3 regions of the Oryzomicrobium sp. genome follow, and region 3 is predicted to be linked to each of the others. Evidence: riboswitches for the same ligand, from Rfam matches in the RefSeq annotation. Region 3 holds a riboswitch; each other region holds the start of a gene.
The links. A riboswitch is a leader RNA that binds a small molecule or an ion and turns the genes downstream of it on or off. The one in region 3 is predicted to bind cobalamin.

Region 1 (4,165 bases), on a different contig from region 3:
TGGCCCAGCAGGCCGCCTACGACGCGGTGGCCACCATCCGCTTCGACGGCATGCAGTACCGCCGCGACATCGGCCACCGGGCCGTGGCGCGCTGAGCGTCATCCAGCAGCACCCATAACCATAACGACGGGCGGCCATGACCGCCCGTTTTTCCATCCCCAGCGAGACCCCTCCATGGACATCCCCCAGCTCAAAGCCTACTTCACCGGCCTCCAGACGCGCATCGTCGCCGCCCTGGAAGCCTTCGACGGCCACGCCTTCAAGACCGATGCCTGGGAGCGCCCCGAGGGCGGCGGCGGCCTGACCCGGGTGATCGAGGAGGGGGCCTTCTTCGAGCGCGGCGGCGTCAATTTCTCCCACGTCATGGGAGCGCGCATGCCGGCTTCGGCCACCGCCCACCGCCCTGAGCTGGCCGGGCGGCGCTTCGAGGCCATGGGCGTGTCCCTGGTGCTGCACCCGCGCAACCCCTACTGCCCCACCGCCCACATGAACGTGCGCGCCTTCGTCGCCTTGAAGGACGGCGAGGCCCCGGTGTGGTGGTTCGGCGGCGGCATGGACATGACCCCCTACTACCCGTGGGAAGAGGACGTGCGCCACTTCCACAGTACCTGCAAGGCGGCCCTGGCTCCCTTCGGCGCCGACGTCTATCCGCGCTACAAGACCTGGTGCGACGAGTACTTCTTCTTGAAGCACCGCAACGAGCCCCGCGGCGTGGGCGGCGTGTTCTTCGACGATCTGGGGGCCGACGGGCTGGTGCCCTTCGAGCAGGCTTTCGCCCTCACTCAGGCGGTGGGCGACGCCTTCGTGCCGGCCTACCTGCCGGTGCTGGATGCGCGCCGCGACACGCCCTACGGCGAGCGGGAGCGGGACTTCCAGGCCTACCGGCGCGGCCGCTACGTGGAATTCAACCTGGTGTTCGACCGGGGCACCCTGTTCGGCCTGCAATCCGGCGGCCGCACCGAGTCGATCCTGATGTCCCTGCCGCCGGTGGTGAAGTGGCGCTACGACTGGCACCCGGAGCCGGGCAGTCCGGAAGCGAAGCTCTACGACGAGTTCCTCCGTCCCCGCGACTGGGCGTGAGGTATTTCCCCGGAGCCGCGCCGATAGGCGCTCTCCAGGGAGGCGTCGCTGAAACCAAGGCGGGGCGCGGAGTTCCAGGTGGCATGTCCGGAACCCCGCGCCCCGCTTGGCTTTTGGCCCGGTCCCCTTGGGGGTGCTGCGCCCTGTCATATGCGATCGGTCTGGACTGGGGTGATGACGCTGCTATACTCGCCCCTCGCGGTCGTGCCCGAGCGGTGCGGCCGACAGATCGCGCCGGTGCCTCGCCAGAGGCTTAAAACGGGAATGCGGTGCAGGCGGTTTTTCCGCCCAATTCCGCAGCTGTCCCTGCAACTGTAAGCGGCGAACGAGAAGCGCACGCGGACGGGAATCGCCCCGCTCCGCCGCCACTGGGCCCAATCCATGCCTCACGGATTGCCTGGGAAGGCCGCACTTCGAGTCTTGACCCGCGAGCCAGGAGACCTGCCGGCGTCTGGTCGCTCTTGCTTTGGCCCAGGGGATGGCCGAGGCACGGTGTCCTTCCGTCTGAGCGACGAACGAAGCGGCGAGGGCCGCATCGGTTCGCGCGGCAGACGTCCTTCGTGCCTCCTCCCGCGCCACCGACCGTTCGTGACGGCATGCCCTCGCCTTGTCGCAACCAGTCGACGGGGGAGACATGCGTCCACCTGCCTTATTCCGCTGCGCGCCGCGCACCGCCAACGCCCTGCTGTGCGCTGCCGCCTTGATCCCGGCTGCCGCCCTGGCCGCCGATTCCGATTCTGCCTCCGGCACCGAGACCGCCCTGGCCCCCATCCGGGTCACCGGCAGCCGCATCGACCTGCGCGAGGAGCTGTCGCCCGGGGTGGTGTCCGTGGCCTACCCGGACGACGTCAAGGGCGAGCACAAATCCATCCCCGAACTGCTCGACCAGATTCCCGGCGTCTATGTGCGCCGCGTGTCGGGCAGCGGCAGCTACACCACCGCCACCATCCGCGGCAGCGCCCCCAGCCAGGTCAACATCTACATCGACGGGGTGCCGCTCAATACCGCCAGCGAAACGGCAGCGGACCTGTCCACCCTGCCGATCAGCAACGTGGAGCGGGTCGAGGTCTATCGCGGCACTACGCCGGCCCGCTTTTCCGGCGCGCCGATCGGCGGGGCCATCAACATCGTCACCAAGAAACCCGCGGGGTTCAGCGGCAGCGTTTCGGTCGGCGCCCGGTCCTTCGGCGGCGCGCAGCAGAGCGCCAACCTGAATGTGCCGCTGCTGGGCGGCAACCTGCTGATCGGCCTGGACAACGACCGCAGCGATGGCGATTTCAAGTACAAGAACTACGCGGTCGGCGGGCTCAAGAACCTGGTGTTCGGCGACGGGGTTTCGTATCTCGCCGATTCCGGCGACAGAACGACCGACATCAAGACGGGCCGGACGATTCCAGAAGAGCGCCGGCGCATGAACAACAAATCCGAGAAGCAGAACGTCCTGCTCAAATGGCAGGACGAGCGCTTCGTCCTCAAGTTCGCCCAGACCGACATGGAGCGCTATCTGCCCGCCGTGGTATTGACCGCGTCGTCCGGAATCGGCGCGCAAACCACGGATCTGCCCTGGGTGGACACGTTTTATCGCCAGCGCCGCCAGCAGCGGATCGAGCAGCAGGAGGGACTGGCGGGCTGGCGGGACAACTTCGGCAATCTGGGCCTCAGCCTCAACCTCACCTGGTTGGACAAAAACCAGACGTTCCGCAACCTGGACTTCAATCCGGCCACCAACTATATCGGTGAGCGCTGGACCGACTACCGGACCAAACGCTACGGCATCGCCGGCGACGCCACCTACGCCTTCGGCGATGGCGGCGCCTTTTCCCACCTGTTCGAGATCCACGCCGAGCGTTATTGGGAAACCCTGTTTTCGGACATCAGCGGCCGCACGCCGGCCTCCGACTTCATCCCCGAATTCCGCCGCATCAAGACCAACCTGCAAGTCCAGGACACGGTTACCGTCGCCGCCCTGGGCAACCTGCAGGTCACGCCCATCGGCCGCCTGGAAAAGCTCGAAGGCCCGGTCATCGGCAGCCGCTGGTCGCCCCTGGCCGGCCCCGCCGGGCAATACGACTGGGAGCCCACCGGCAGCCTGAGCGTGAAGAAGCATTTCACCAGCGGCTGGCAGGTGTTCGGCAACTACGGCAATTACATCCGTTACCCCAATTTCTACGAAATCTACGGTAACGGCATCGGCTACGTGCCGGGGGCCGACAGCAACGGCCGGGCCATCCAGTTGAAGCCGGAAACCGGGCGCAACGGCGACTTCGGTTTTGGTTGGGACGGCCGCCTGGGCGAAAAGCTGCGCGGGGGCTTCCGCCTCACCTATTTCCAGCGCGAGGCCGACAACGCCATCACCCTGTACGCGACGCCGCTTGCGGCCAAGTACATCAACTCCGGCGACACCCTGACCCAGGGGGTGGAGCTGGAAGGCAAGCTGGCCTGGAGCGACCGGGCCGACCTGCAATTCGCGGTGACGCAGCAGGAGGGGCGCTACGTTAACGGCGGTTGGTACTACAACGGCGGGACGAGCGGCACGGAGCGCTTTCCCGGCAAGACGGTGCACACCCTGTACACGCCCCTGCTCGTGGCCAATGCGCGACTCAATCTCCATTTCCTCGGGGGGCGCCTGACCACCTACGTCGAGGGCAAGCACACCGGCCGCACCTACACCGACGTTACCTCCTGGGAAAACTCCCTGACCACCTTCGACCTGGGGGCGCACTACAAGATCGACAAGGGTTGGCGCCTGTCCGCCGGGGTGATCGACCTCTTCGATGCCGGACCGAGGCAGACGGCCGGTGGCCGCGTCACGGCGGTCCCCTATAACCGCTACGGGTGCACCCCCAGCGCCCCCGTCATCACCGGCGACCCGGGCACCGACTGCGCCATCATGGGCGGGACGTGGGGTTCGGTGTACTCCGAGCTGCGCGAGGTGAAGTCCAACGTCGGCTATCCGCAGCAAGGCCGAACCTTCTACACCACCCTGGCCTACACCTTCTGACCGGCGCACAGCGGGACATGCATCCGCAGCACCGGTCACGAACCCCGCCGGGCGGCGCTGCCGCGCAAGTGGGCTCTTGCGTTT
Region 2 (4,165 bases), on a different contig from region 3:
TCCGCCCACGTAGAGGGTGAAGGCGTCGGTGAGGAAGATCTGATCCTGGAGGAACAGGGAGCGGGTGTCGCTGTTGCCCGAGGATTCCTCGTTCAGTGCGCCGGTGCGGCTGTTTTCCGGCTGGCGCCAGTTGGCGAGCTGGTACACCTTGCGGTTCAGGGTGCTGCGGTTGGCGGCCACCCCGGCGATCAGGTAGTGGTGCTCGCCAATGCCGAAGCCCACCTGGGCGGAGGCATCCAGGGTGGTGTTGGGCGTGTTGGTGCTGGTGCCTGGCCCTCCGGCGAAGGTGGCCCCGGTACCGGCGCCGACGTAGTAGTTGTCCCGGTCGAAGTAGCCGAGGTTGACCTTGAGGTCGGCGCTTCCCACCTTGCCGTCGTAGCCTGCGAAGTAGCGGTTCTCTTCGCGGCTGTTGGGGTTGCTGGAATTCCAGAAGCTGCTTTCCTTGAGGGAGCCGAGCTTGTCGCCGTTGATCGAGACGTTGCTCGCCGGCAGGGCCAGGGGCACACCGTTGCGGGTCAGGTAGTTGTTGAAGTTCTGGTAGCCCATCTTGCCCTCGGTCCGGGCGAAGCCGGCGAACAGCCGCGATTGGGCGTCGATGTCGAAGTAGAACTTGGCGTTGGCGAAGGCGGCGTGGGACGGTGTGGCGCCCTTGTCGCCGACGATGTAGGCCGGCGCGCCTGTGACGGTAGTGGTGCGCTGGCCGCCCTGGACGGCATTGCTGCCGGTGCCCGTGGTGCCGACCGGCACCACCACCAAGTCGTTCTTGGCGTAGCCGGCCATGTCCTCGTAGCCGATGCCGATGGAGGCAGCCAGGCCGTTTGCCCACTTGTTGCGGTAGCTGGCTTCCACCGCGTTGCGCTCGCCGTCGCCGAAGCCGCGGCTGATCTTGGCGTCGATTTCCAGTTTGGTCGGGGCCTTGGAGATGATGTTCACCACCCCGCCGATGGCGTCGCTGCCGTACAGGGCGGAGCCGGGGCCGGGTACCACCTCGATGCGTTCCACGTCGCCGACGTTGAGCCCCAGCAGGCTGGACAGGCCGCCGCTGTTGCCGTCGCTCAGGCTGATGCCGTCCACCATCATCTTCACCCGGCCCTGGGATTGGCCGCGCAGGGAAACGATGGGGGCGCTGTTGATGCGCGAGGTGTTGCCCAGGCCGCCGCGCAGATAAAGGCTGGGTACCTTGGCGGTGAGGGCGTCGCCGACCCGAACGGCGCCGGAGGCGTCCAGGGTGTCGCTATCGACCAGGGTGACGCTGGCGGGGGCTTCCAGGGTGCTCTGGGCGATCCGCGCCGCGCTGACCACCACGTTGGCCAGGTGCTTGTCGTTGTCGGGTTCCCGTTCCTCGCCGAAGGCGCCGGCCTGGGTGAAACAGGCGGCGATGGCGGTGGCGATGATCTTTTTCTTGGTGGTGCTGCGCATGCTCTCTCGTGACTCCAGTCGATGACCGGCCGGGCGGAGGGAGCAGCGGTGAAAAGGCGGCGCGCCGGAATGGCGGTGCGCGGAGGACGGGCATGGTGCGGCTAGGGGCGACCCGGGCTTTTCGCTACGCGGCTCCGTTCGCATCCCCGCGACCGGTGCTTGGCTCGTGCCTTGGCGACCGCTGGCGAAAGCGGTCGGCACGTTGGCGTCAAAGGCCGGTCTCCGGGCTCGTGAGATTTGATGCGTCGCCTTCCCGAAGCCGTCGCGCGCCCGGAAATCCGGGGTCACGTGCGGTTTCAGTGGCTGGCCCTTCCGGGGAGGAGGGGCCGTGGCGCATCCGCGCTCACTTACCGTTGCGGGGGCAGCCGAAGCTTGGCGGCGGTTAGGCCGTTACTTCGTTCCCGTTTCACCCGGCGGCTGCTGCCGCCGGACACCTTTGACTGCGTGGCCCTGTACTGCGTGTCGTGTTCCGGTCGGCAGGGCCGTCCCGTCCGGAAAGAGGGGCGATGATAGCGCGTTTTGGAACAATTATGACCAAAGTCTGACCTGGCTTCGGCCAGGTGCTCCGTGGCTCCCGGCCGGCGGGGCGTCATTCCCAGGCCAGGGCGCCGCCGGTCTGGTACTCGGTGACCCGGGTCTCGAAGAAGTTCTTCTCCTTGCGCATGTTGGCCTGCTCGTCGAGCCAGGGCAGCACGTTCTCGGCTCCGGGGAAAGGCTCGGAGAGGCCCAGCTGGCGGGCGCGGCGGTTGGCGATGAAGCGGAACTGGCCCCGGTGCAGGTCGGCGTTGTAGCCCAGGATGGGCTCCCGCAGGATGTAGCCGGCGTAGGCCGCTTCGGCCGCTTCCGCTTCTTCCCACAGGGCCTTCACGGCGGCCGGGTCCAGGGTCAGGTTCTCTTCCTGCAACAGCTGGCGCACCACCCGGATGCCGAAGGCGCAGTGCAGCACCTCGTCGCGCATGATGTATTGCAGCTGCTCGGCGGTGCCCTTCATCAGGCCCCGGCGTTGCAGGGCGAAGATGGGGGTGAAGCCGTTGTAGAACCAGCAGCCTTCGAAGATGCCGGCGAAGAACAGGTAGGAGAGGGCGAATTCGTGCAGGTTGTCCCGGTCGGTGAGGTCGAAGTCGGAGCGCATCACCCGCTCCAGGCGCCGGTTGGCCAGGGCGATCTTGCCGTGGATCTGCGGCACCACCCGGTAGCGGTTGTAGATCTCCTGCTGGTTGAGGCCCAGGCTCTCGATGCAGTGCTGGTAGGTCCAGGTGTGCAGGGCCTCTTCGTAGACCTGGCGGGCCTGGTAGATCTGCAATTCCGGGGCGCTCATCTTTTCCATCACCGCCAGGCCGATGTTGCGCATGGCCAGGATGTCGGAGGTGGTCAGGTAGGACAGCACGTTCTCGAAGACGTGGCGCTCCGCCGGCGTCAGCTTGTGGTTGTAGTCGTGCACGTCCTGGGCCATGGAGATTTCCAGGGGCGTCCAGTGGTTGCGGTTGGCGTTGAGGAAGAACTCCCAGGCCCAGGGGTACTTGAAGGGGGCGAGCTGGTTGATGTCGGCCTTGCCGTTCACCACCCGCTTGTCCTCCGGGTTGATCGGGGCGAGGGACAACCCTGCCGGATGCAAGGTGGAAGCCCGCGCCAGTGCTTGTTCTCCGGTCGGCATGGTCGAAGAACCAATAGGGGCGCGGCTTTCCAAGATTCCTGCCTGGAGATCGGCCATGGGCGCGGGGTTTGGCGCAGGGGCCTGGGCAGGGGGCGTTGCGACGGCGGGGCCGTCGTCCCAGTCGTTGAGCAGGAAGGCGCTCATTGGCAGGCCTCGCAATCCGGGTTGTCGATGGAGCAGAACTTGGGTTCGGCCGGGGCGGCAGACACGGCCGCCCGGTCGATCGGCGCGCCGGTCTTTTCCATGGCGGTGGCGCCCAGGGTGCGCAGGTAGTAGGTGGTCTTGAGGCCGCGCTTCCAGGCCAGCTTGTAGATTTCGTCCAGCTTCTTGCCCGAGGCCACGGCCACGTACAGGTTGAGGGACTGAGCCTGGTCGATCCACTTCTGGCGCCGCGCCGCGGCCTCGATCAGCCACACCGGGTCGATCTCGAAGGCGGTGGCGTAGCGGGCCTTGAGCTCGGCCGGGATGCGGTCGATGGGGGCCAGGGACCCGTCGAAGTACTTGAGGTCGGCCACCATCACCTCGTCCCACAGGCCCTGGGCCTTGAGGTCGCGCACCAGGGCGTCGTTCACCACGGTGAACTCGCCGGACAGGTTCGATTTCACGTAGAGGTTCTGGTACTCGGGCTCGATCGAGGCCGAGAGGCCGACGATGTTGGAAATGGTGGCGGTGGGGGCGATGGCCACGCAGTTGGAGTTGCGCATGCCCACCTGGGCGATGCGCTGGCGCAGGGCCTCCCAGTCCAGGGTGGCGCCGCGGTCCACCTCGACGAAACCGCCCCGGGCGTCTTCGAGCAGTTGCAGGGAGTCGAGGGGCAGGATGCCCTTGTCCCACAGGCTGCCGGTGAAGCTGGAGTAGCGGCCCCGCTCCTCGGCCAGGTCGGTGGAGGCCCAGTAGGCGTGGTAGCACACCGCTTCCATGGAACGGTCGGCGAAGACCACTGCCTCGTCCGAGGCGTAGGGCAGGCCCATTTCCTGGAGGCAGTTGGAGAAGCCCATGATGCCCAGGCCCACCGGGCGGTGCCGCACGTTGGCGTTGCGCGCCTTGGGGGTGGCGTAGAAGTTGATGTCCACCACGTTGTCGAGCAGGCGC
Region 3 (4,165 bases):
CCAGCCGGGGCGGCGGCTGACAAGAATGCCGGTTCAGGCGATTTTGCTCCGGGCGCAACCCGTGCGACAGGGGGGCTTGCAAGCAAGACGGCATCGCCGTGGCGATGCCGTCCTGGTGCGGAGCAGGCGCGAGCCTGGTGAACGCTTAACGGACGATCTGGTTCAGTTCGCCCTTCTTGTAGCGCTCGGCCATCTTGTCCAGGGACACGGGCACGATCTTGCTCGCCTGGCCCTCACAGCCGAAAGCCTGGTAGCGGGCCACGCAGATCTTCTTGGCCGCTTCCCGGGCGGGCTTGAGGAAGTCGCGGGGGTCGAACTTGGCGGGATTTTCCACCAGGTAGCGGCGCACCGCGCCGGTCATGGCCAGGCGGATGTCGGTGTCGATGTTCACCTTGCGCACGCCGTGCTTGATGCCCTTGACGATCTCTTCCACGGGCACGCCGTAGGTTTCCTTCATGTCGCCGCCGAACTGGCGGATTTCTTCCAGCAGCTCCTGGGGGACGGAGGAGGAGCCGTGCATCACCAGGTGGGTGTTGGGGATGCGGGCGTGGATCTCGGCGATGCGGTCGATGGCCAGGATGTCGCCGGTGGGCTTCTTGGTGAACTTATAGGCGCCGTGGCTGGTGCCGATGGCGATGGCCAGGGCGTCGCAGTTGGTCTGCTTGACGAAGTCGGCGGCCTGGTCCGGGTCGGTCAGCAGCTGGTCGCGGGTCATGGTGCCCTCGGCGCCGTGGCCGTCTTCCTTATCGCCCTTCATGGTTTCCAGGGAACCGAGCACGCCCAGTTCGCCTTCCACCGACACGCCGATGGCGTGGGCCAGTTCGGTGACCTTCTTGGTCACGGCCACGTTGTATTCGAAGGAGGCGACGGACTTGCCGTCCTCTTCCAGGGAGCCGTCCATCATCACCGAGGAGAAGCCGGAGCGGATGGCGGCCATGCACACGGCGGGGGACTGGCCGTGGTCCTGGTGCATCACCACGGGAATGTGGGGATAGGCTTCCAGGGCGGCGAGGATCTGGTGGCGCAGGAACGGCTCGCCGGCGTACTTCCGGGCGCCGGCGGAAGCCTGCATGATCACCGGGGCGTTCACCTCGTTGGCGGCTTCCATGATGGCCCAGACCTGCTCCATGTTGTTCACGTTGAACGCGGGCAGGCCATAGCCATTCTCGGCAGCGTGGTCGAGGAGTTGGCGCATCGAAACGAGAGGCATGGTGGTCTTCCTAAATAGCAAAAGGCCCCGGGGGCGAAGGCGGGCATTTTACCCCGTTTCCTTGCGCTCCCGGAGCCCGGCCTACGGGCCGCGATGGCGGGGGGTCAGAGCTTGCGTTCCCGGGCCGCCCGGGCCTGGTCGGCTTGCAGGTGGGGCACCAGGGCCTCGGGCACCGGGGCGCCGAAGCGTTCGGCGTGGACCAGGGTTTCCAGGGGCAGGCGGGAGCGCCAGCCGGCGGATTCCAGTTCCGGCTTGGCGTAGAAGTGGCTGACCCGGCCGATGCACAGGTAGGCGATGGGAATCACCCGCTCGGGAATATCCAGGATTTCCTTCAGCCGCGCCTGGTGGAAGATCGACACCCAGCCGACCCCGAGGCCTTCGGCCCGGGCCGCCAGCCACAGGTTCTGCACGGCGCAGACGGCGCTGTAGATGTCCATCACCTTGAGGTGGGTGCGGCCGATCACCACCGGGCCGGCCCGGTCCCGGTCGCAGGTGATGCACAGGTTGATCGGCGCCTCCTGGATGCCTTCGAGCTTGAGCGAGCGGTAGAGGCCCTGGCGGTGCTGCTCGAACATTTCCGCCGCCTCCCGGTTGGCCTCGTCGAAGGCGCCGTGGACCGCCGCCTTGGTGGCCGGGTCCTTGACCACGATGAAGCTCCACGGCTGCATGAAGCCAACCGAGGGGGCGAAGTGGGCGGCGGTGAGCAGGCGCGACAGCACCTCGTCCGGCACCGGGTCGGGGAGGAACTGGCCGCGCACGTCGCGGCGCGAAAAGATGGTGTGGTACAGGGCTTCCCGGGCTTCGGCGGTGAAGTCCGGGTCCGGCTGGTGGCCGGGGGCGGCCGGGGCGGGAGTGGCTGGTGCGGCGAAAGGATGGCCGGCGGTCGTGCCGATGGGTTCGATCTTCATGGAGTCCCCTTGTGAAGAACGGTGGCGGGCCCGCCTGGCCGTGCGGTCCGTCGAATCCTTCCTGGCCGGTCTTCTGACTCGGGATCGTCCCGCCGGCGCGCCTTCCCGGCCCGGATCGCTGAAGGGTGCGATCCCGGTGGCCAGTGGCGTGTGCGTCGGCGGTCCCCCTCACAGCGTTGGGCACGTCGCGGAATTGCCCCGCCGGCAGGGCGGGGCGCACCGCGTTCCCGATTCTCCCTTGCGGGCACCTGGAAGGCGTGGTGGCTGCCCGGCGGACCGGGCGATGGCGATTCTAGCAAAGCCGGCAAGGCCAGGTGCGGGGGCGGGGCCGTCAGTCCGGTGGCGGAAACGTTCCGCCGTCGCCGCACTCCAACGGCTGTGAATGACAACGTGCAGAGGAGAGCGCCATGGGCTGGATCGTCACGCTGCTGGTGGGCGGCCTGATCGGCTGGGTCGCCAGCCGCGTCATGAATACCGATGCCCAGCAGGGCATCATCGCCAACGTCCTGGTGGGGGTGGTCGGCTCGGCCCTGGGGCGCTGGCTGTTCGGCGACGTGATCGGCATCGGCGCCGCCGAGACGGCCGGGGCCTTCTCCCTGGCCGGCCTGGCCTTCGGCGTGCTGGGGGCGGTGGTGCTGGTGGCCCTGCTCAAGGTGCTGGGCGTGTTCCGCTGAACCCGGGGGCGGGCGGCTGCATTCCGCACCCCATTGATGAAACCCCGCGCCCCTGGCCGATCTTCACGAGGCATGCCTCAAGATCGGCCAGGGGCGCGGGGTTTGGTGGAGGCATCGCGGAGATGTCCGTCCTGCTTGGGGTTTGGCGGTGTGGGTCAGCCGGTTTGCAGCTGATGGTCGCCGACCCGCACGATCTTCATGGTGTTGGTGCCGCCCGGGGTGCCGATCGGTTCGCCGATGGTGAGCACGATCAGGTCGCCCTTTTCCACCACGCCCTTGGCCAGCAGCAGCTGCTCGGCGTCGGCCAGCAGCAGTTCCCGGTCGGTGTGCTGCTCGCCCATGAGCAGGGGACAGACTTCCCGGTAGAGGGTCATGCGCCCCACGGCAGAGGCTTCGGGGGTGAGGGCATAGACCGGCACGCCGCAGTTGAGCCGGCTCATCCACAGGGCGGTGGAGCCAGACTGGGACAGGGCGGCGATGGCCTTCACCTTGAGGTGGTGGGCGGTCCAGATGGCGGCCATGGCCACCGACTGGTCGATGCGGGTGAATATCCGGTCGAGGAATTCCCGGTCCAGGGTGACCTCGGCCGAGCGCTCGGCCTCGACGCACACCCGCACCATGGCCTCCACCGTTTCCACCGGGTAATGGCCCGAGGCGGTCTCGGCCGACAGCATCACCGCGTCGGTGCCGTCGAGCACGGCGTTGGCCACGTCGGACACTTCGGCCCGGGTCGGCACCGGCGAGTGGATCATGGATTCCATCATCTGGGTGGCGGTGATCGCCACCTTGTTCTTCTCCCGGGCCATGCGGATCATCTTCTTCTGCAAGGCTGGCACGGCGGCGTCGCCCACTTCCACCGCCAGGTCGCCCCGGGCCACCATCACCCCGTCGGAGGCATCGAGCACCTCGGCCAGGTTCTCCACCGCCTCGGTGCGCTCGATCTTGGCGATCAGCAGGGCCCGGCCGCCGGCGGCGCGCATCAGCTGGCGGGCCATGTACATGTCGGCGGCGCTCTTGGGGAAGGACACGGCAAGGAAATCGACGCCCAGCTGGGCGGCGATCTTCAAATCCTCCATGTCCTTGGCGGTCAGGGCCGGGGCGGACAGGCCGCCGCCCTGGCGGTTGATGCCCTTGTTGTTGGACAGCTCGCCGCCGTGGCGCACCGTACAGTGGATTTCCGGCCCGGCCACCCGCACCACGTCAAGGACGATGCGGCCGTCGTCGAGCAGCAGCACCGAGCCGGCGGACACGTCCTTGGGCAGGTCCTTGTAATCGAGGCCGACACGCTCGTCATTGCCCAGGTTGCAGGCCGCGTCGAGGATGAAGGCCTGGCCCTTGGCCAGGGTCACCTTGCCCTCGGCGAACTTGCCGAC

Region 1: another riboswitch for cobalamin. It lies ahead of V7Z98_RS11095 (TonB-dependent receptor); the one in region 3 lies ahead of bluB (5,6-dimethylbenzimidazole synthase).
Region 2: another riboswitch for cobalamin. It lies ahead of V7Z98_RS13990 (TonB-dependent receptor); the one in region 3 lies ahead of bluB (5,6-dimethylbenzimidazole synthase).

The regions. Positions count from the first base shown of each region.
Region 1 covers NZ_DAISLS010000010.1:90,906-95,070, forward strand. The annotation lists gene purD (phosphoribosylamine--glycine ligase) at 1-95, shown strand, start outside; gene hemF (oxygen-dependent coproporphyrinogen oxidase) at 175-1,080, shown strand; cobalamin riboswitch at 1,299-1,543, shown strand; gene V7Z98_RS11095 (TonB-dependent receptor) at 1,715-4,081, shown strand.
Region 2 covers NZ_DAISLS010000013.1:114,717-118,881, reverse strand. The annotation lists gene V7Z98_RS13990 (TonB-dependent receptor) at 1-1,419, opposite strand, end outside; cobalamin riboswitch at 1,616-1,872, opposite strand; gene V7Z98_RS13985 (ribonucleotide-diphosphate reductase subunit beta) at 2,009-3,217, opposite strand; gene V7Z98_RS13980 (ribonucleoside-diphosphate reductase subunit alpha) at 3,214-4,165, opposite strand, start outside.
Region 3 covers NZ_DAISLS010000019.1:12,876-17,040, reverse strand. The annotation lists gene fba (class II fructose-bisphosphate aldolase) at 146-1,210, opposite strand; gene bluB (5,6-dimethylbenzimidazole synthase) at 1,315-2,118, opposite strand; cobalamin riboswitch at 2,165-2,385, opposite strand; gene V7Z98_RS16855 (GlsB/YeaQ/YmgE family stress response membrane protein) at 2,526-2,792, shown strand; gene pyk (pyruvate kinase) at 2,948-4,165, opposite strand, start outside.